DNA from 4 places in the Deinococcus yavapaiensis KR-236 genome. Region 4 is predicted to be linked to each of the others. Evidence: riboswitches for the same ligand, from Rfam matches in the RefSeq annotation. Region 4 holds a riboswitch; each other region holds the start of a gene.
What was found. A riboswitch is a leader RNA that binds a small molecule or an ion and turns the genes downstream of it on or off. The one in region 4 is predicted to bind cyclic di-GMP.

Region 1: another riboswitch for cyclic di-GMP. It lies ahead of DES52_RS04620 (glycoside hydrolase family 30 protein); the one in region 4 lies ahead of DES52_RS02965 (NPCBM/NEW2 domain-containing protein).
Region 2: another riboswitch for cyclic di-GMP. It lies ahead of DES52_RS17525 (LptM family lipoprotein); the one in region 4 lies ahead of DES52_RS02965 (NPCBM/NEW2 domain-containing protein).
Region 3: another riboswitch for cyclic di-GMP. It lies ahead of DES52_RS19960 (glycoside hydrolase 5 family protein); the one in region 4 lies ahead of DES52_RS02965 (NPCBM/NEW2 domain-containing protein).

The regions. Positions count from the first base shown of each region.
Region 1 covers NZ_QJSX01000003.1:88,801-93,482, reverse strand. Annotated here, with positions in the region: gene DES52_RS04625 (glycosyltransferase family 2 protein) at 1-1,234, opposite strand, end outside; cyclic di-GMP riboswitch class I at 1,436-1,510, shown strand; gene DES52_RS04620 (glycoside hydrolase family 30 protein) at 1,520-3,001, shown strand; gene rplT (50S ribosomal protein L20) at 3,070-3,441, opposite strand; gene rpmI (50S ribosomal protein L35) at 3,445-3,645, opposite strand; gene infC (translation initiation factor IF-3) at 3,825-4,412, opposite strand; gene DES52_RS04600 (amylo-alpha-1,6-glucosidase) at 4,543-4,682, shown strand, end outside.
Region 2 covers NZ_QJSX01000016.1:5,249-9,930, reverse strand. Annotated here, with positions in the region: gene pstS (phosphate ABC transporter substrate-binding protein PstS) at 1-699, shown strand, start outside; gene DES52_RS23040 (cation:proton antiporter domain-containing protein) at 1,027-1,506, shown strand; gene DES52_RS23035 (cation:proton antiporter domain-containing protein) at 1,558-1,977, shown strand; cyclic di-GMP riboswitch class II at 2,363-2,445, shown strand; gene DES52_RS17525 (LptM family lipoprotein) at 2,449-3,033, shown strand; gene DES52_RS17520 (hypothetical protein) at 3,163-3,381, opposite strand; gene DES52_RS22620 (hypothetical protein) at 3,849-4,133, shown strand; gene DES52_RS17510 (ASCH domain-containing protein) at 4,282-4,682, opposite strand, start outside.
Region 3 covers NZ_QJSX01000021.1:41,774-46,455, reverse strand. Annotated here, with positions in the region: gene DES52_RS19970 (ABC transporter ATP-binding protein) at 1-44, opposite strand, end outside; gene DES52_RS19965 (HD domain-containing protein) at 188-871, shown strand; cyclic di-GMP riboswitch class II at 1,031-1,114, shown strand; gene DES52_RS19960 (glycoside hydrolase 5 family protein) at 1,172-2,959, shown strand; gene DES52_RS19955 (acyltransferase family protein) at 2,983-4,682, opposite strand, start outside.
Region 4 covers NZ_QJSX01000002.1:112,636-117,317, reverse strand. Annotated here, with positions in the region: gene DES52_RS02975 (NPCBM/NEW2 domain-containing protein) at 1-247, opposite strand, end outside; gene DES52_RS02970 (exopolysaccharide biosynthesis polyprenyl glycosylphosphotransferase) at 498-1,949, shown strand; cyclic di-GMP riboswitch class I at 2,199-2,273, shown strand; gene DES52_RS02965 (NPCBM/NEW2 domain-containing protein) at 2,285-4,573, shown strand.

The sequences.
Region 1 (4,682 bases), on a different contig from region 4:
GAAGGTACGCGGCGATGATGGCGCTCGCGGGTGGGGCAGGCGCGCCAGGCTGCTGAGGCGGCTGGATGGGGTCGAAGGCCAAGAAGCCTTCCACGAGAATCAGGGCCGCCGTGAGGAGCAGCGCGACCACGACGAGGATGTAGACGTAGGGCGTGACATCGAATCCGGCGAGGGCGAGGCCGCAGTAGATCAGGAAGGGCACGCCTATGAGGGCGAGCCCGACGACGAGGATCTGGACGGGCAGCCGAAGCGTTTCGCGCAAGTCCGCCGCGAACTTGCGCTTTTGCACACGCGCGCGTCCGTGAACGGCGGGGTCGTACAAGACGGGCAGCAGATCGAGGTGGGACGCCGAGTATTCCAGCGCGGTTCTCGCCTGCGCGCGAAGTGTCGCCGCGTCCGTGCCTCGACGGTAGAGGGTGACGCCGATGGAGGGGGTGAGGCGCAGGCGGTCGCCGTGGATCGTGAAGGTATGCGACACGATTCTCGCGGCGGCTTTCCGAGCGCGCTCCATCGCTTCGTCGGGCTGCGTTTCGGGCATCAGCACCGTGAACGTGCCGCTGGAATCGTGCGTCACGACGTCGAGGCGGCGCAGATGGTCTCGCAGCAACGCCGTCATTTGACGAGCGACCGACGCGTCGAGCTCCGAGCCGTATCGGTCGCGCAGGCGGACGAGCTCCTCGATTCGGATTTCTGCGACACACAAGGAGTGCCCCGTGATGACGGCGCGCTCCATTTCACGGGTCATGGCACCTTCGAAGGTCGTGGTGGTCAGCAGGCCGGTTCGGCGGTTGCGCGCGACGCGCGAGCGTGGCGTGGGCGGACGCGCGAGTTTGGCGCGAATGCGGGCGTGCAGTTCCTCGGCGTTCACCGGCCTCGAAACGAAGTCGTCGGCGCCCGCCTCGAGCGAGTCGATGACGTCGCGCATGCTTTCCTTGTGCGTCAAGACGATGATGGGGAGGTCTTCGAGCGTCGAGTCGGAGCGCACTTGCTGAATGAAGCGCACGCTGTCTATGTGCTCGGACGTGGACGCGGTAATGAGGATGTCGGGTTGCACTTCTCGCAGCAAGGGAAGCGCGCCGTCATCGGAAGGAGCCGTGACGACTTCATACCCGTGACCGACGAGTTCCAAGACGAGTTCTCCTGCACGGTGATCGTCCGGTTCGACAAGGAACACCGTCGGTTGCGTGCTGAGCGGCAGTCGAGGTACTTGGGAATCGAGGGGGGTTTGCTGCATGGCTCTACTCCGGCAATCCCGAGCGTAAGGTTCGACGCCCGATATTTGCTGGGTCGATCAGGGGGGCGTCTTCATAGAAAAAGAAGGAGACAAGAGTCGTGACGGCGAATAGAAGGTCGGCCTTCTATCCACATCTGCAGTTTTTCACTCACACCTCAGCAGTTTCACACTAAAATAGAGCGGTTCAGGCGCCGAAGCTCTCGAACGAAACGGCAAACCTTCCGCGAGGAAGAGACGCAAAGCCACGGGACTCTCGAAGTCGGCCGGGTTACCGAAACGAGGACCATGAAGCACGTACCGACACGCTTGTTCATCGGGCTCACCCTTCTGCTTTCCGCGTGCGGAGCGCCACTTTCGACGCTCGACGCGACGTCGTCGGATCTGCAAGCGCTGGGTGGAGGCACGAAAACCACCGCGCCCGCGGCGCAAATGGTACTGACGACCGCCGACGCGAAGAATCTGCTCGCCCGGCAAAGCGACTTGAGCTTCCGAGCGGACGCAGGAAGCACCACGTACACCATCGACGTCGACACGACGCGGACCTACCAGGAGATCGCGGGCTTCGGCGCGGCGCTCACCGAGTCGAGCGCGTGGCTTCTCAACTCGAAGCTCGACGCCACGCGACGCTCGGAGGTCTTGCGCAAGCTTTTCGATCCAGCGCTCGGCATCGGCCTCAGTTACCTGCGCGTGCCCATGGGCGCGTCGGACTTCGCGCTCGGCAGTTACACCTACGACGACGTGCCCGCCGGCCAAACGGACGAGACGCTGGCGAACTTCTCGGTGGCCCGCGACGAGCAGGACGTACTGCCGACGGCCCGCGCGATTCGCGCGGTCAGTGCGCGCGTGCGCTTCATGGCGTCCCCGTGGAGCGCGCCCGCTTGGATGAAGACGAGCGGCACGTTGAGCGGCGGCAGCTTGAAGCCTGAAACGTACGACGCGTACGCGCGTTACTTCCTGAAGTTCGTGCGCGCCTACGAAGCGTCGGGCGTGCCGATCGACGCGGTGACGTTACAAAACGAACCGCACCACGAGACGACCGCGTACCCGTCGATGCGCTTCGAAGCTTCGGACGCCGCACGCTTCGTGGGACAGCACCTCGGGCCGACCTTCCAAGCGGCGGGCTTGCAAACGAAGCTTCTCGGTTGGGATCACAACTGGGACGAGCCGAGCTACGCCCAAACGTTGCTGAGCGACGCGGCCGCCTCGAGTTACCTCGCCGGAAGCGCCTTTCACTGCTACGCGGGCGACGTGAGCGCCCAGTCGACCGTGCAAGCCGCGTGGCCCACGAAGGACGTGTACTTCACGGAATGCTCGGGCGGCGGGTGGGCCACGAACTTCGGAGACAATCTGAAGTGGAACGTCGAGAACCTCGTGATCGGCGCGACGAGAAACTGGGCGAAGACGGTGTTGCTGTGGAACCTCGCGCTCGACGACGTCGGCGGTCCCACGAACGGCGGTTGCGGGAACTGCCGAGGCGTCGTCACCATTCCGAGCGACGGAAGCGCCATTCGGTACAACGTCGAGTACTACGCGCTCGGACACGCCGCCAAGTTCGTTTCGCCCGGCGCGCGGCGCGTCGCCTCCACGACCTTCGGAGTCGGCAACGTCCAAAGCGTCGCCTTCCGCAACCCCAACGGCACGCGCGCCTTGATCGTGTTGAACGGCGCGAGCGAAAGTCGCAGCGTGAAAGTACGCGAAGCGGGCAAGTCCTTCACGGTGATGCTCGTGCCGGGTGCCGTGGCGACCTTCACCTGGGCGCCCTTGTAACGGACCCACGAAGAGAGAAGCGCTCCCCGATCGGGGAGCGCTTCTCTCTTCGTGAATTCTTCGGGGGCTTACGCTTGAACGTTATTCGTGCGAGCGTTCTTCGACGCTTCCACGAGGGCCGCGAAGGCTTGCGGTTCGCGCGCGGCGATGTCGGCAAGCACCTTGCGGTCCAAGCCGACGCCCGAGAGCTTCAGTCCGTGCATGAACGTCGAGTAGTTCATGCCGTGCAGACGCGCGCCCGCGTTGATGCGCTGAATCCACAGGCGGCGGAAGTCACGCTTCTTGTTGCGACGGTCGCGGTACTCGTACGTGGCGGCGTTGAGAAGCGTCTGGAAGGCGTTCTTGTACTGCTTGGAACGCGAACCCCAGAAGCCCTTGGCGCGCTTGAGGACCTTCTTGTGACGGCGGCGACGAACGATGCCGGTCTTTGCGCGTGGCATGGTTTATTTCCCTCCCGGCAGCATGGCCTTCATGCGTGCCCACTCGCTCTTGGCCAGGACGAAGCCCTTGCCCTTGCCGCGAATATCGTCGCCGGACTTCCCGGTGTTCTGGTGGCGTTTGCCACTCTTGAACGCCATGACCTTACCGGTCGCCGTGATCTTGATTCGGCGCTTGGCGCTCTTCTTGGTCTTTTGCTTCGGCATGTTGCTCCTTGGAGACGAACGACACTGACGGCCGTCGCCTGAGAGTCAGGCCGCGCCGTGTCGTTTCGAGACGGCAGCGTTGATCGCCTGAGCTCTGCTTGTGCTCCCTGAAAGGCAGCCTTGACAGTGTACGGCAAACGAACAGGAGAGGCAAGCGCCTCTCCTGTTTCGTCGCCGGGTTACGCGCTCGCCGCCGGGGGTTGCTGATCGAGTTGATCGTCCGGGCGCTTTTCGGACTTTTTGACCACGCCAGGCTTGGGAGCCATGATCATGTTCATGTCCATGCCCATCATGCTCGGGTTGCTTTCGGGCGTGCCGATATCGGCGAGCGTGTCGGCGACGCGGTGGAGAATCTTCTCGCCGAGTTCGGGGTGCGTACGCTCGCGACCGCGGAACATGATCGTGACCTTGACCTTGTGGCCTTCTTCCAGGAAGCGGCGCACGTGGTTGGTCTTCGTGGTGAAGTCGTTGTCGTCGATCTTGACGCGGAACTTGATCGACTTGACTTCCTGAGCACGGGCTCGCTTCCGGTTTTCCTTTTCGTTCTGCTGCTGTTCGTACCGGAAACGACCGTAGTCCATCAGCTTGCAGACAGGCGGAACCGCCGTCGGGCCGACCATCACCAAGTCGAGGTTCTTTTGACGCGCCATGGCGATCGCTTCCCTCGTGTCGATGATGCCGACTTGCCCGCCTTCGTCGTCGATCAGGCGAACTTGACGGACCCGAATCTGCTCGTTGACTTTGTGCTCTTTGGCTATGTTTATCACCTCTCGTGGAGCGAGCCCTCGGGCCCGCCGCAGGCCTACCGTTCTGGCAGTGACCTTCATCTTACATCAAAGCTCACGAAAACACCCGTCCGAAAGGCTGCTCGGCTTAAGCACGCCTTACGATTGAGCGGTGCGAACGCTTTCGTTTGGAAGTTCGGCCGTGCGCGACTTCTCGCGTGAGGTGCTGCTGACCGACGGCTTGGGCGGCTTCTCGCTCTCGACGCTTCATGGCGTGCCGACCCGGTCGTACTCGGGCCTCGCCGTGAGCTT
Region 2 (4,682 bases), on a different contig from region 4:
CGGCCCCTCAACTTCAACGGCCGAGTACTGAGCGACATCTTCTTCGGCCGCATCAAATACTGGAATGACGAGCGCATCTCGCGCCTCAACCGCGGCGTGACCCTCCCGAACTTGCTGGTCACGCCCGTCTATCGTTCCGACCCCTCCGGGTACAGCGCCATCTTCACGAACTACCTGACGAAAGTCTCCCGCGAGTGGAACGCGCGACTCAGCGACGGCGTCATCGTCGACTGGCCGACCGGCGCCTCGACCGACAGCGAAGACAAATCCGCCAAGGCCGTGCAAGCCATTCCCGGCGCCATCGGGTACATGGGCTTGTCCCGCGCCCTCAAGGACCGCTTGACCTTCGGGAACATCCAAAACGCCGCCGGGACCTTCGTGCGACCCACGGAAAGCAGTATCGAAGCAGCGGCAGGCTCGAAGACGTCCGCGGACGGCACGGCGAACATCACGTACGCGAAGGTGTCCCGCGCGTACCCGATCAGCAACTACATTTACGTGCTGCTGCGCCGCGAGCAAGGATACGAAGGCCGCACGGAAACACAAGCGAAAGCAACGCGCGACTTGATCGCGTGGATGCTCAGCGAAGGGCAACAGTATCACTCCAGGTTGTACTACGGTGAACTGGCAAGCGAAGTGGTGAACCGCGCTAAGAAGCTCCTCGCAACCTTGACGTTCAACGGCAAGCCGCTGCCCTGAGACGCAACGCGCGCTTCCAACCGATTCAACCGAGCGGCCTCCCTGAACGCTTGGCCATCACCGATTCAGGTTCGAACGAAGGCCGAACCGTGCACCCACAACGATTCTTAGTTGGGGGTGCACGGTTCGAAATTTCATACAACCGCGCTCGACAAGCTTCCTCGTGCACGACCATGCCACGATGCGTGACCTGAACCTCCTCGCTCTCCTCGTGACCGTGACGGCCGCCATGTCATGGTGGAACGCGCGTTACCTTCGCCTTCCGGCGGCCATGGGCGTCACCATCGCCGGTTTCGCGGCCAGCGGCGCGACCCTCTACTCGTCGCGTTGGACTTGTCGGTTGCTCGGCAAGCCATCGCGCTCGTGCGTGAGATCGAGTTCACGAACTTCGTGTTTCAAGGCGTGCTGTCGTTTCTGCTGTTCGCAGGTGCGCTCGGCATGAACTCCCACGCTTTGTGGCAAGTACGCGGACTTGTCGTGTCGTTCGCGTTGATCTCCACTCTCGTGTCCACCTTTGTCGTCGGAGCGCTCACCTTCGGGCTTCTGCGACTCTTCGGAATCGACGTGTCGTGGTTGTACGCGTTGTTGTTCGGCGCGTTGATCTCCCCGACCGATCTCGTGGCCGTCTTGGCCATCTTGAAGCAAGCGCGCGTTCCAAGACGCATCGAGACGCTCATGGCGGGCGAATCGTTGTTCACCGACGGTGTGGGCGTGGTGGCATTCGTCGTTCTCGCGAGTCTCGCCGGAGGAGCGCACGAGAACGCGGGTGGGATGTCACCGTTGAATGTCGCGCGCAACTTCGCGTAAGAAGCGCACGGCGCGGCGGTCGGCACGGCTGGCGGGGTGGCGTTACGAACGGTGAGTGATTTAGTGGTGGAGGTGCTGGTGTCACTGGCGGTGGTCTTGGCGTGCACAGCGCTCGCGGAGCAGTGGCGCGTGTTCGCGCCACTCGCGGCCGTCGCGGAGGGCTTCCTGATCGGATCGCTGACGGACCGCATTCCAGCGGCGTTGTCTTCACGGGAGAATTTCGAGTGCTTGTGGCATTTGCTCGACGCGTTGCTCAATACGTTCCTCTTCGTGCTGCTCGCGTTGGAAGTCGTGGTGTTGCGCTTCTCCGGAACGGCGCTGCTGCTTGGGGCGCTGAGCGTGCAACTCCTAGTGAATGCTGCGGCGGCGACGCGACGCGTTTTCCCCGTTCACGCGCCGCGTGATGACGTGGGGTGGTTTGCGTGGCGCGATCAGTCTTGCGTTGGCGCTGAGTCTTCCGCCGGGAAGTGAGCGTGACGTGCTGTTGGTCATGACGTACGTGGTGGTGGTCTTCTCCATCGTGGTGCAAGAGTTGAGTGTCGGACGGCTCGCTCGTCGAGCGGCCCTGAGTTCTTCGGAGGAGCGCGTGCATCGAGAAACTCGTGGAAGGCGCGCTCTTCCGACAAGGAGCGGGCCTGTTGGCATTGTTGGTCGTTCAGCAGTGTTCGTTTACGGGAGCCTTCGTCAGTCGCGCAGCTCCTGTCGTTGTAAGAAGACTGTAACAAGGTTATGAGTAGAATGTTGTTAGGGTAAGAACATCAAGGCGAACGTAAGAAGCGTCGCGACGTTCTTCTACCCTCACCTCAGCCCCGCACAAGCGAAGTGAGCCCTTTCAAGCTTCGCTGACACCTTCTCAACTCATGAGATGCAACGAAGCTCATCCTGCAACTCGGTCACCTCGGATGGGTGGAGCAAGTGGTGAGACCGGCTCTCAGGAGACTTATGAACAACAGCGCGCGTCGCACCCTCTCCGCGGTCCTCGTCCTCACCTCCGCCATCACCCTGGCTGCCTGCGGACAAACCCCGCTCGACACGCTTCCCCAGTCGACCATCACCGCGCAAAGCGTGAACGTCGACAGCAACGGCGTCGGCTGGGTCGGCAAAGGCGACGTTCAAACCGCCTTCAATTGGAACAACGCCCAAGCGCAACGATACGTGCAAAACGTGACTTTCACGTTCGAGCAGAGCGTGCGTTACGAACTCGACTGCTATAAGGAAGTCGAAGTTGGCCGCGACCGTGAAATCAAAACCATCACGCGCACCGTCAAGCGCACCAGCAACATCAACGCCACGATCACCTACGAAGCGCGTAAGACAGGACAGTGGACGGGATACAACCTCAAGGGGTTTTCGAGCACTGACACGAACGCACCCACGGACTTGTCCTGCACGGGTGACGACGGAAATCGCAGCGGCTGGATGCAAGACGGCGAACCGCGCATCACCTCCGGTGCAGATGGCGGCCTTTTCGTCACGTGGAACTCAATCAAAGTCGCGCTGCCGAACACACCCATCGTCGTGTATTGATTCCCTAATTCACTTCAGCAACGTTGGCCTTCCATACCCCTCCTCCGAGGGGCATGGCTCTTGTCACCCCTGCCCGCATTCCGCGCGTTCCAGAAGGGCACAACCGCATGGCCGACGAACGGCCTTGCTTCAGATCGTGCTTTGTACGGCGTACGCGATCGCGTCTGAGGCGCGCGTTTCTTGGTTGATGAGGCGTTCGACGCGGTAGGCGTCACCCGCGTACTTCACGACGTCGCCAACGTCGGGAACAGGTGCTCCTCGTTTGAACATGATGCGGCAATGCGAACCTCCTCCAGCGTTTGAGGTCGTCTTCTCGAAGTGTTGCACGTCGCGGTCGATGAAGCGCATGCGGCGATGGGAAGCGCGCAGGTTGATCTGTTTTCGATCGTGCTTACACACCTGAAGTGCAATGGCAGTCATCCACACGAACGAAAAGGTATCCCTTGTTCACTTGAAGATGAGCGCGCGATGCCCACGGCCCTTGGCGGCGGCTCTTGCACGACGAAGGTGACACGAGGGCCGGACTCACCCTTGCGTGTGGTTCGCGTGACGCGCCATCGTGCTGAGGCAGTACGTCACGACCACGTTTTCGCTTCGATCGCACGTCCAACAACGCGGGTACCACCGCCGTGAAGGCGGGTCACCGTCGTGGCGAATTCGACGGGCAATGACGACCGAGCATGCTGAAATGAGGCAACATGCGCGCCCTCCTCCTGCCACTCCTGGCGTCCTCCGCGTTCGCTCAAGGCACGCCACCTCCCGCGAAGCGCTCGCCGTGAAACGCAACGGGACGGAGACGGCCTCGTCGTTGTGCGATGCGCGCGACGGACAACGCGCGCTTGTCGTACCCGAACGACCCGAACGCGCCAGTGAAGTTCGTCAAGACCTTCGCCTTCTCCTCGAGGAGTGTCACGGCCGCAGAACGCAGCATGCTCGACAACACGAGTCTTGGCTTCACCGTGCCGTGGGGCAGTCGGCAGTACGGGCATGACGCGACACCGCAAGAGGTGTACGTGCTGGAGGTGCGAGATCGGCCTTCGCCGAACACGTACGCTCGTGGTGGCTGTGACGTGTGCATGAGCGTGTTCGCCATTCGGTGACCTTGACCTGCCAACAGCGCCTTCCCGTCTCAGGAGGCGCTTGAACTTGTCTTGTTACCTGCCGAAGCGCCTCTATGCGGGGGTGCCGTTGCCGCATTCGTACGTCTCGCTATGACGCGCACCTCAGGTGACACGGGTTCCTCGGCAGTCAAGTCGGGAAGACGCCTGAAGTCTTCGCCTGCTTATAAAGGTGCCGCACCGCCCCAAGAGCTTCAGGCGTCAACACCCACAGTCCTTGTGCCCCACGGTGCGGCACAGGTTCCGGCAGTGTTACGACATCCGACAAGCACCAGTGCACCTGACCGTCGACCGCCCACACGCTCGGTGAGTCCGTTCGAACTTCGGTGAGTCGAGCCACGGCGACAATGCCGAGCGTCATGAAATCGCCCACGGTCAAGCGCTCGCGTTGCTCCAACCAAGTCTTCGCGTCGTTCGGGCGGGCGTTGAGGTAGTCGTCGGTGAGGATGCAGCGATCGACGTGACGTGCGTTGTCGACTGCTTCTTCGAGAGCGTCCCCTTTCGGCAGGGCGCCGCCGTGAATGGCGAGGG
Region 3 (4,682 bases), on a different contig from region 4:
TGGCGTCGCAGGTAGGGCGCGAGTTCGGTCAGGACTTGCAGCATGTCGACCTCATTCGAGAAGGCAGTTTCGCACAGGTGGGCTGGAGGCGTGTCGAAGACGGATGCGGGCACGTTCACCGTTCGAAGGCGCCGAGCGGGGCGCGAACGGCGACGCCGACCTTTGGCGGTCGTGGTACGGTCGGTGCATGACCTCTTCCCCGTCCTTGTCGCCCCGCTTCGAGTCGGCCCTCGTGTTCGCCGCGCGCCTGCATGCCGTGCAGACCCGCAAGGGCAGCGGTACGCCGTACGTCGCGCACCTGCTGGGCGTGACGAGCCTCGTGCTGGAGTTCGGCGGTTCGGAGGACGAGGCGATCGCGGGCCTGCTGCACGACGCGCTGGAGGACGGCCCGACGAACACGGGGCGCAGCGCGCTCGACATCGCCGGCGAAATCGAGGAGTCGTTCGGCGACGAGGTCGCGCGTCTCATGTGGGGTTGCACGGACGCGGCGCCCGACGAGCGTGGCGTGAAGGCGCCGTGGGCCGAGCGCAAGGTGGCGTACCTGGATCGCTTGGCCCTCAAGGACGCCTCGACGCTTCTGGTGTCGGGCGCCGACAAGCTGTACAACGTGCGGGCGATCCTGCTGGACTTCCTGACGAGCGACGTCGGTGAGACCGTGTTCGAGCGGTTCACGGCGGGACGTTCGGGCACGCTGTGGTATTACGAGCGACTCGCCGAGACGTTCGAGCGTCGCGCGCAAGACGAGGACGTGCGGGAGCGCCGTGGCTTGGTCGCGCTGATTCGCGAGCTTCGCCGCACGGTGGACGCGCTTCAGCACGCGGCGGGAAGTTCGCGTGTGAAGTCGCGCGACTTCGACCCGACACGACTTTGACTTCTTTCTCGCGAGGCTGTCGCTCAGGAGAGCAACGTTTCTTTAAGTGAGAAACGTGTATAGAACCTTCTGAGCAATTCTAAATGATGTTCCTCATCACGATTGCACATCCAATTCATATAGTGTTAACACAACGCTTGTCGTTTTCCTCGCGCGCGAAACCGCGCAGGAGGCTTTGAACCCTGCTCTGTAATCCGGGCACCTCGAGCAGGGGGAGCCAGTGGTGCGACCGACCTCGCAGTTCTTCTCGCTTTTTATGCCTTCCGCGCCAGTAGGCAACCGAAAGGGAATCGGCTTCTCATGCATCAACTTCACCGCCGCCGTTCGACCCGAGTCTTCGCGCTTCTCAGTACGGCATTGATCCTCGCCTCGTGCACGCGTCTTCCGACGCCTCTCCCCTCGACCTCCTCCGGAAACGGCTCGACCGCCGCGCCGAACGCGCGGCGCGTGGTCGCGACGGGCCTCACGACGTCCGGTGCCAAGCTCAAGGGCAGCATGTACTGGCCGCGCAAGGCCGTGAATCCCATGTGGTGGCCCGAGTTCGAGGACGGCCGCCTCACCGAGAGCGACATCCGCGCCGACTTGCAGCAGATGAAGCGCGACCTCGGCATCAACACCGTTCGCGTATTCCTCTTCTACGACGTCGAGTACCGCAACCTCGGCACGCTGGGCTTCACCGACGGTCAAGGGCACTTCAACGACGCGCGCCTCGCCACGGTGGGCCGCTTCATCGACATCGCCGCCAGCGAAGGCCTCGACGTTCTGCCGACGCTGTTCATGGAAGAGGAAACCAACGAGCACGGCGGATTCAACTGGGACACGCTCGAATCGAATTACCCGTACCACGAGGCGTACACGCGCTGGCTGGTCCGTCTGCTTCGCACGAAGCCCAACGTGCGCGGCGTCAACCTCAAGAACGAGCCCGACGGCTTCGGAGCGTGGGCGGACGCGACGACCGCGACGCGCATCCTCACTTGGATGGGCAAGCTCAAGGCGGCGATTCGGCAGGAAGCCCCGGACTTGCAGGTGTACGTCAACTCCGCCGCGTTCGACAACACCTTCAAGTCGTTTCCGGACGCGCCCGAGGGAAGCCGCAGCATCTACGAACTGTCCGACGCCTTGACGTTCAACAGCTACCTGTGGGCGGACAACGGCTTTTGGCCGTACGCGGTGCCCGCCACCATCTTCCGCTACATCCAGGACAACAACACGCAGCGCAAACCCGTCGTGCTGTCCGAACTCGGCTGGCCCGCGCGCGACGACGACAACGGCATGATCGTCCCGAACGTGCAGTGGAATCTGCCCGTCGGAACGCGGCCCAGCACGCCGAGCACGCCCGAGATGCAAAAACGAGCCGTCGAGGAAAGCGTGTACTGGGCCGAGAAGTTCGGCTTCGAGGGGCTCATCGCGTGGGCGGCGTTCGACCCCGCCCCCACGTCGTACCGCAATCCTTTCGGCCTCATCGACGAGAACGGCGCGCCTCGTCCTGCGAGCACGTCCTTCGCGCGGGCGTTCACGAATCAGTACGGCACGAACGGCGAAGCGCCCGTGTCGCTGTACGACGGACGCGCGACGCTCGGTAAGGTGAACGGCATCGACGGCACGACGCCCCTCCCGGCCGGCGTGAATCTCGACGCGGGCGGATCTTACTTCACGGCGCCCTTGCGATACTCGGGTTCGGTGACGTTTTCGCTGCGCTTCCGGCAAGTGAACGTACCGACGAGCGACGGTCTCGCCATCGGGGTGGTGAACGCGACGAGCGGACGCGAGATTCAAGTGCGGCGTGAAGAGTCCAACCGCTTGTGGCGCTTGTTCGTCAACAACGTCGAGATGGCGCGCACGCGTTCCGACGCGGGGCTCGGAACGGCGCTCGGCACGATGGGCATCAAGGTCGATCGAAGCGCCTTGACCTTTACGCTCGACGGAACGACGCTGAACTTCTACGGCCTGAGCGGCAAGTCGCCGTACACGATGAAGCTGACGAGTTCCGAGGTGTCGGGCACGTGGCGGTTGATGGCCGCCGCCTCGTCCTCACCCGTCGAGTTGCTCGAAGCGCGCGCGCTCGGCGCGGCGAAAGCGACTTACTGACGTCGCGGCGACCGCGCCCTTCTTCAAGGAGAGGACGCGGTCGCCTTGCCCGGCGTGACTTCGACGGCTTCGAAACGCGCGGTGCCCGCCGAGCTTTGCAAGCCGACGCGGCCCGACGGCGTTCGAAGCGGCACGTCGCGTGCCACGTTCGTACCGTCGAGCGCGAGGCTGTACGTCTTCGGCGTCGTGTCGACGCGCAGGATGTGAGGCGCCGTTCCCGGAGCTTGCGTCTTCGCCGAGCCTTGCCCGACGAAGTCGCCGTTCGCGTCGAAGTATCCCCAGAACAGCGCGGTGCCGTCGTCGCTGAAGCGAACTTGATGGCGTCCAGAGCGATCCGTGCTGTCCGACGCGCCGAAGACCACGCCGCCGCCGTTTCCGGTGAGGTTTCGGAAGGTCGTCGAGAACGTGAAGGGAGCGGTGAACACTTTGTCGAGCCGCAGGACTTGATCGAAGCCTTTCTCGGTGGTCTCGACGAACGCGCCGTCCTTCAAGGCCCACGTGCCGCCGAGGACCGACCAGCCTGCCTTGTCGGGCGCGGCGGCGAACGTCTCCCGGAAGGTGTCGGCGGTAGAGGTGCCGGGCGTCTCGGTCGACGCCGACGTATCAGGCCGAGCGGGCGCCTTCTTCCCGGAGGCGTCGGGAGTCGCGACGGACTGGGCCTTGGAGATTCCTTCCTTGACGACTTCCGCCGAGTCGAAGGCGACGGAGCTCACGGAGGTTTGCAGGCCGATGTGACCCGACGGCGAGCGCAGCGGCGCGTTCGCGACGAGTTCACGCCCGTCGAGGACGATGCCGTACGTCGACTCGGCCACGCGAAGTTCGAGGACGTGCCGTCCCGCCTTCTCGGGCGGCAGCGTCTGCGCGAAGCCGTCCCCGGTGAACTTTCCGCTCGCGTCGAAGCGGCCCCAGAAGATCCCGCTGCCGTCGTCGGTGTAGCGAACGAGTTGCGCGCCGTTCTTGGAGTCCGCGTTCGGCGCGTTGAAGATGACGCCTCCCCCGTTTCCGCTCAGCAGCCGGAAGGCGACGCGAAACACGTACGGCGCGTCGTACACGCCGCTCGACACGAGGTTGAGGTCGTAGCCTTGCGTTTGCTTCTGTACGACCGATCCGTCGCTGACGGTCCACTGCCCGCCGACGGGACGCCAACCGGCGGCTTCGACGCCTTGCGCGAGGCGAGCCGGGTCGAGCAGGCTGCCGGTCGCGCCGACCTCGTCGGTGGTCGGCGCGGCGACCGGCAGCGAGCTTCGCACTTTTTCGGCTCGCGCGAACAGCGGGTGCAGCAAGAACCCTCCGGCGGCGACGAGGCCGACGAGGATTCCGGCGAGGAACTCCGGTCGGCGCGGATTGAAGCGAACGGCGGGAACGGAAGCGTCACGCGGCTTCGGAGCGCTGCGAATAGGCTTGCCGGACAGCAGGTTGCGAAGCGCGTCGCGCGCCGGGATCTCGATGAAGCGAAACGCCAAGACGGACACGCCGACGATGATGGCGAGGTACGCGGCGAGAAACGGCAAGCTGGTGCCCTCGTTGGTCTGAAGGCCCGCACCGCTCGCGAACTTGTACAGCCAGTCCCACAGGGGGGCGTGGAACACGTACAGCGAGTAGCTCGCCTCGCCGAGCAACACGAGCAGCGGAACGGACAGCGCGGCCGTGAGAGCGCCTCGGTTCGTGGCGAGCGCGTAGATCAGCGCGGCGAACAGCGGGGCGAGCATCCCGTTGTGCAGGT
Region 4 (4,682 bases):
CCGTCGTTTGTTGAGCTCGCACGACGCTCGACGACGTGTTCACGCGCGGCGACGCCCACGGGTAGCTTCGACCGTTCGCGTACGGATCGGCGGCGTTCGGGGCGGCGGGATCGCTCCAAGGGTGGCTTTGGCCGCCCGCGTACGGATTGACGCCGCCTGACGGGGTGGAAGTCGGAGGTGAGGAGCAGGCGCTCAGGACGGCGAGAGAACACGAAAGCAGCAAGACGGGGCGACGTTTGAACAACATAGGGCTTCCTTTCGAGCGGGCGCGATGCGACCTTGACCCGCGTATGGAGGGTTTCGCCCAGTGTTGACGGCGGCGCGTAAATGCATCGTTGCAGCGAGGTCGAGGAGACGTCGCCCGGACGAATTTCAACGAACACGAAAACCAAAATGAGGAAAAAACGCGCGATTTTGCGTTCTCGTAACGACGCGGGACGCAGCATGAGGCGCGGTTCGAGCAGTACCGCCCAAGCAAGATGCCGGGAGCAACCGAAATGCAGATACTGTGGCGCAACAAAGGATCGAAGCCGTCAACTCTCAAAGTCAGCGCGATCTACCGTCGACAACGCTTTCACAACGGGATGGTCCTCGCCGTCAGCGACGTCGTGACGCTCGCCGGTTCGTTCGAGTTGGCAGCGCGCGTTGTTGGCGCGATTTCCCACGCGACGACAGGAATCACGTCGTACTCGCTCGAAGGTCTTCCCGTCCTCGCCGCGTGGCTCCTCGGAGCGTGGAGCTTGCGCTTGCTGCCGAGTTGGGGCATGAGCCCGCCCGAGGAGCTCAAGCGTCTGACCACCCTGCTCGCCTTGACGCTGGGATTGTCGGTGCTCCTCGCGCTCGCCGCTCGGCAAGACGCGCTGACCCTTTCCACGATCGGCGTGGCGTGCGTGTTCGCGTGGCCGCTGTTGCTGCTCGTGCGCGCGTCCCTCAAGCACTTGCTCGTGCGTGACGGGGCGTGGGGAGTGCCGACCGTCATTTACGGCGGGGCGCGCACGGGCGCGCTCGTCATCCAGTCGTTGCGCGAATACCCGGGGTACGGGTACTTGCCGGTGGGCGTGTTCGACGACGACTTGTCGCTGCAAGGCACGAGGACGCACGGACTGCCGGTGTTGGGAACGGCGTCGGACGTCTCGGTGACCGCGCCCGTCGCGGTGCTCGCCATGCCGGGAGTGGCGCGCGAGCGCATGCTCGCGTTGTTGGAAGGGCCGCTGAGCCAGTACCACCGTGTCGTCGTGATTCCGGACTTGTTCGGGTTGGAAGCCTTGTGGGCACAGGCCCGTGATGTCGGCGGGGTGCTGGGCTTGGAGTTGTCGGGACCGTCCGAACGTCCGATGTCCTTGATGGGAAAGCGCGTCTTCGACGTGGTGTTGACGGTGCTGTCGGCGCCGTTGTGGGTGCCGCTGTGCGCGGTGCTGGCGTTGTTGATCTGGCTCGAGGACCGCGCCCATCCTCTTTTCTTGCAGCGTCGCATCGGCTTGCACGGAAAAACCTTCCTGACGTGGAAGTTCCGTACGATGGTGCCCGACGCGGAAGGCGTGCTGCAGCGTCACCTCGCGGCGAACCCGGCGTTGCGCGCTGAGTGGGAAGCGAACCACAAGTTGCAAGACGATCCGCGTGTGACGCGGATCGGGCGCATTTTGCGCAAGTACAGCCTCGACGAGGTTCCACAACTCGTGAACGTCTTGATCGGGGAGATGTCTTTGATCGGGCCGCGTCCCTTGCCGGAGTACCACGTGCAGGCCTTGTCGCACTCCGTTCAGCTCGTCAGGACGCGCGTGCGGCCGGGCATGACGGGATTGTGGCAAGTCTCGGGTCGTTCGGAGGCGGGCAACGCGGGCATGGAGCGGTGGGATCCGTATTACGTCAACAACTGCTCGCTTTGGTTGGATCTCGTGATTCTGGCAAGAACCGTCGGCGCGGTTTTAAAAAGTTCAGGTGCTTACTAACAGTTTTCTAATTTTAACGCCTTTTATGTGATTCACGATCACAAACTTAAGGCTTCATATTCTTTGTAAGAGGACCGTAAGAGCGGTCCTCTTACTCTTTCGTTCGTCGCTCGAGCGCTTGGCAACTTCGCCACGACTTGCGATGGTGAGAATCCTTCGTGAATTCATGATCCGGTCTTTATCAAATTTTTCATATTCTCACCGGATTGTTACGAAGTAAACTTGCCCCAGTTTCGAGATCCCCACGTCCACACGAAACGGCAAACCCTCCGCGAGGAGGCGACGCAAAGCCACAGGACTCTCCGAGTCAGCTGGGCTACCGAAAGAGGATGCACATGCACACCAACCGCTCCGCGCGTTCTTTCCGTCTGTCCCTTGGACTTTCCATCGTCACGCTCGCCCTCGCCGCCTGCGGCGTCACGCCGACCCCCGTCACGCCTCAAACGCAACCCGCTCTTCCCGAGGAATCGTCCACCGAAAGCGCGAGCGCGGCGTGGACGCTCGACACGAGCAACCTCTTGACGGCGCAAGGATTCGTGGCGGGCGACAACGTCCTCAGCGGCCAAACGCCCGTGAGCGCGACGAACGGCTACGGCCCCTTCGAGAAGGACATGAGCAACGGCGGGGCGAACGCCGCCGACGGAGCAGTCATTACACTGCGTGGCGTGAAGTACACCAAGGGCCTCGGCGTACATGCCAACTCCTCGTTGACGTACAACCTCGGCGGCCGCTGCACGTCCTTCACGGCGACCGTGGGCGTCGACGACGAAGTACGCGGGCGCGGCAGCGTGGCCTTCCAAGTGTTCGCCGACGGCGTCAAGCTCTTCGACTCGGGCCTCGTGACGGGCTCGAGCGCCGTTCGCAACGTCAACGTGAACGTCGCGGGCAAAAACGAGCTGAAGCTCGTCGTGACCGACGGCGGCAACGGCATGGACTACGACCACGCCGACTGGGCCAACGCCATGGTCCGCGGCTGTGTCACGGACGCGTTCCTGAGTGACGTTTCCCCTGTCGCCACCACGAACGGCTGGGGACCGGTCGAGCGGGACATGAGCAACGGCGAGCAGGCGGCGGGCGACGGTACGCCCATCTCGATTCGCGGCGCGAAGTACGCCAAGGGGATCGGCACGCACGCCAACTCCAGCGTGACGTACAACCTCGGCGGCAAGTACGCGTCCTTCACGGCCAGCCTCGGCGTGGACGACGACGTGAGCGGACGCGGCAGCGTGACCTTCCAGGTGTTCGCCGACGGCGTCAAGCTCTTCGACTCGGGCCTCGTGACCGGAGCCAGCCCCGTCATGCCCGTGAGCCTCAACATCGCGGGCAAGAACGAACTGAAACTCGTCGTGACGAACGGCGGCGACAACCTCGACTACGACCACGCCGACTGGGCCAACGCCAAGGTCAGCTCGGCCGCTCCGACGACCGTCACGCCGTCGCCTACGCCCGCTCCCGCCCCGGCACCTGCACCTGCACCTGCACCCGCCCCGGCGCCCACGCCTTCCCCTTCGATCGTCTACAGCGCGCCCATCGTCATCTCCAAGGGCGGCACGTACAGCGGCAACTGGGAAAGCCTCGATCCTTCCGTGCCCGCCGTCAGCATCAAGACGTCCGAGCCCGTCATCATCGAAAACTCGAACATTCGCGGACGCGGCGACCTCATCAACGGTTGGTACGGACGCGTCACGGTTCGCAACGTCAACGGCTACGGCCTCAACCCCAACCGCTCGGGCTGGACGACGGGCCGCTTCCTGAGCCTCGAGGAGTTCTACAGCGTCCGCGTCGAGAACAGCTACATGGAAGGCACGACCGGCATGTACTTCCGCAAGTACATCGGCAGCCCGGCGGCCGGCGAAACCGTCCAGATCATGCGCAACCGCGCCAAGAACATCGACGGTCGTACGAGCAACGGCGTGGGCGGTTACGACGGCAACGCGTACTCGCGGCAATTCGTGCAGTTCAACGCCGTGCAGCAACTCCCGAACGCCGAGATCGCGTGGAACGAAGTCGTCAACGAGCCCAACAAGAGCTTCGTCGAAGACAACATCAGCATGTACGTCTCGAGCGGCACGGCCACCAGCCCCATCCTCATCCACGACAACTACATCCAAGGCGGTTACCCCGTGCAAGCGGCGACGGGCGGATACAGCGGTGGCGGCATCATGGTCGGCGACGGCATCACGTCCGATCCTCTCGGCAACGGATACGTCAACGTCTACAACAACCAAGTCGTGAGCACCACGAACTACGGCCTGGCCATCGCGGGCGGCATCGGAAGCAAGGTGTACAACAACCGCGTCCTGTCGAGCGGCCTGCTGCCCGACGGCACCAAGATCAACGCTCAAAACGTCGGAATGTACGTGTGGGACATGAGCGGAGCCGCCAAGCTCACCCCGTCGACCTTCGGTGCGAACGTCATGCAGAACAACGTGTCCGGCTGGGTGAAGTGGAACACGGACGGCACGAGCTTCAACAACGCCTGGTGGATGCCCGACTGCGGCATCGGCGGCGGATCGTGCACGGGCAACACCGTCCTCGGCGCCATCACGCTCTCCACCGAAAGCCAAGAATTCCAAACGTGGCAGGGCAAGCTGGCCTCGAACAACGTCAAAGTCGGCCCCTGATTCCGCGCAGAACAAGGACTCAAGGAGAAAAGGAGACCCGAGCTTCGGCTCGGGTCTCCTTTTCTCCTTCTCGTATCCCGATTAACGTTTTGCTGACGCCCGCCTCGTT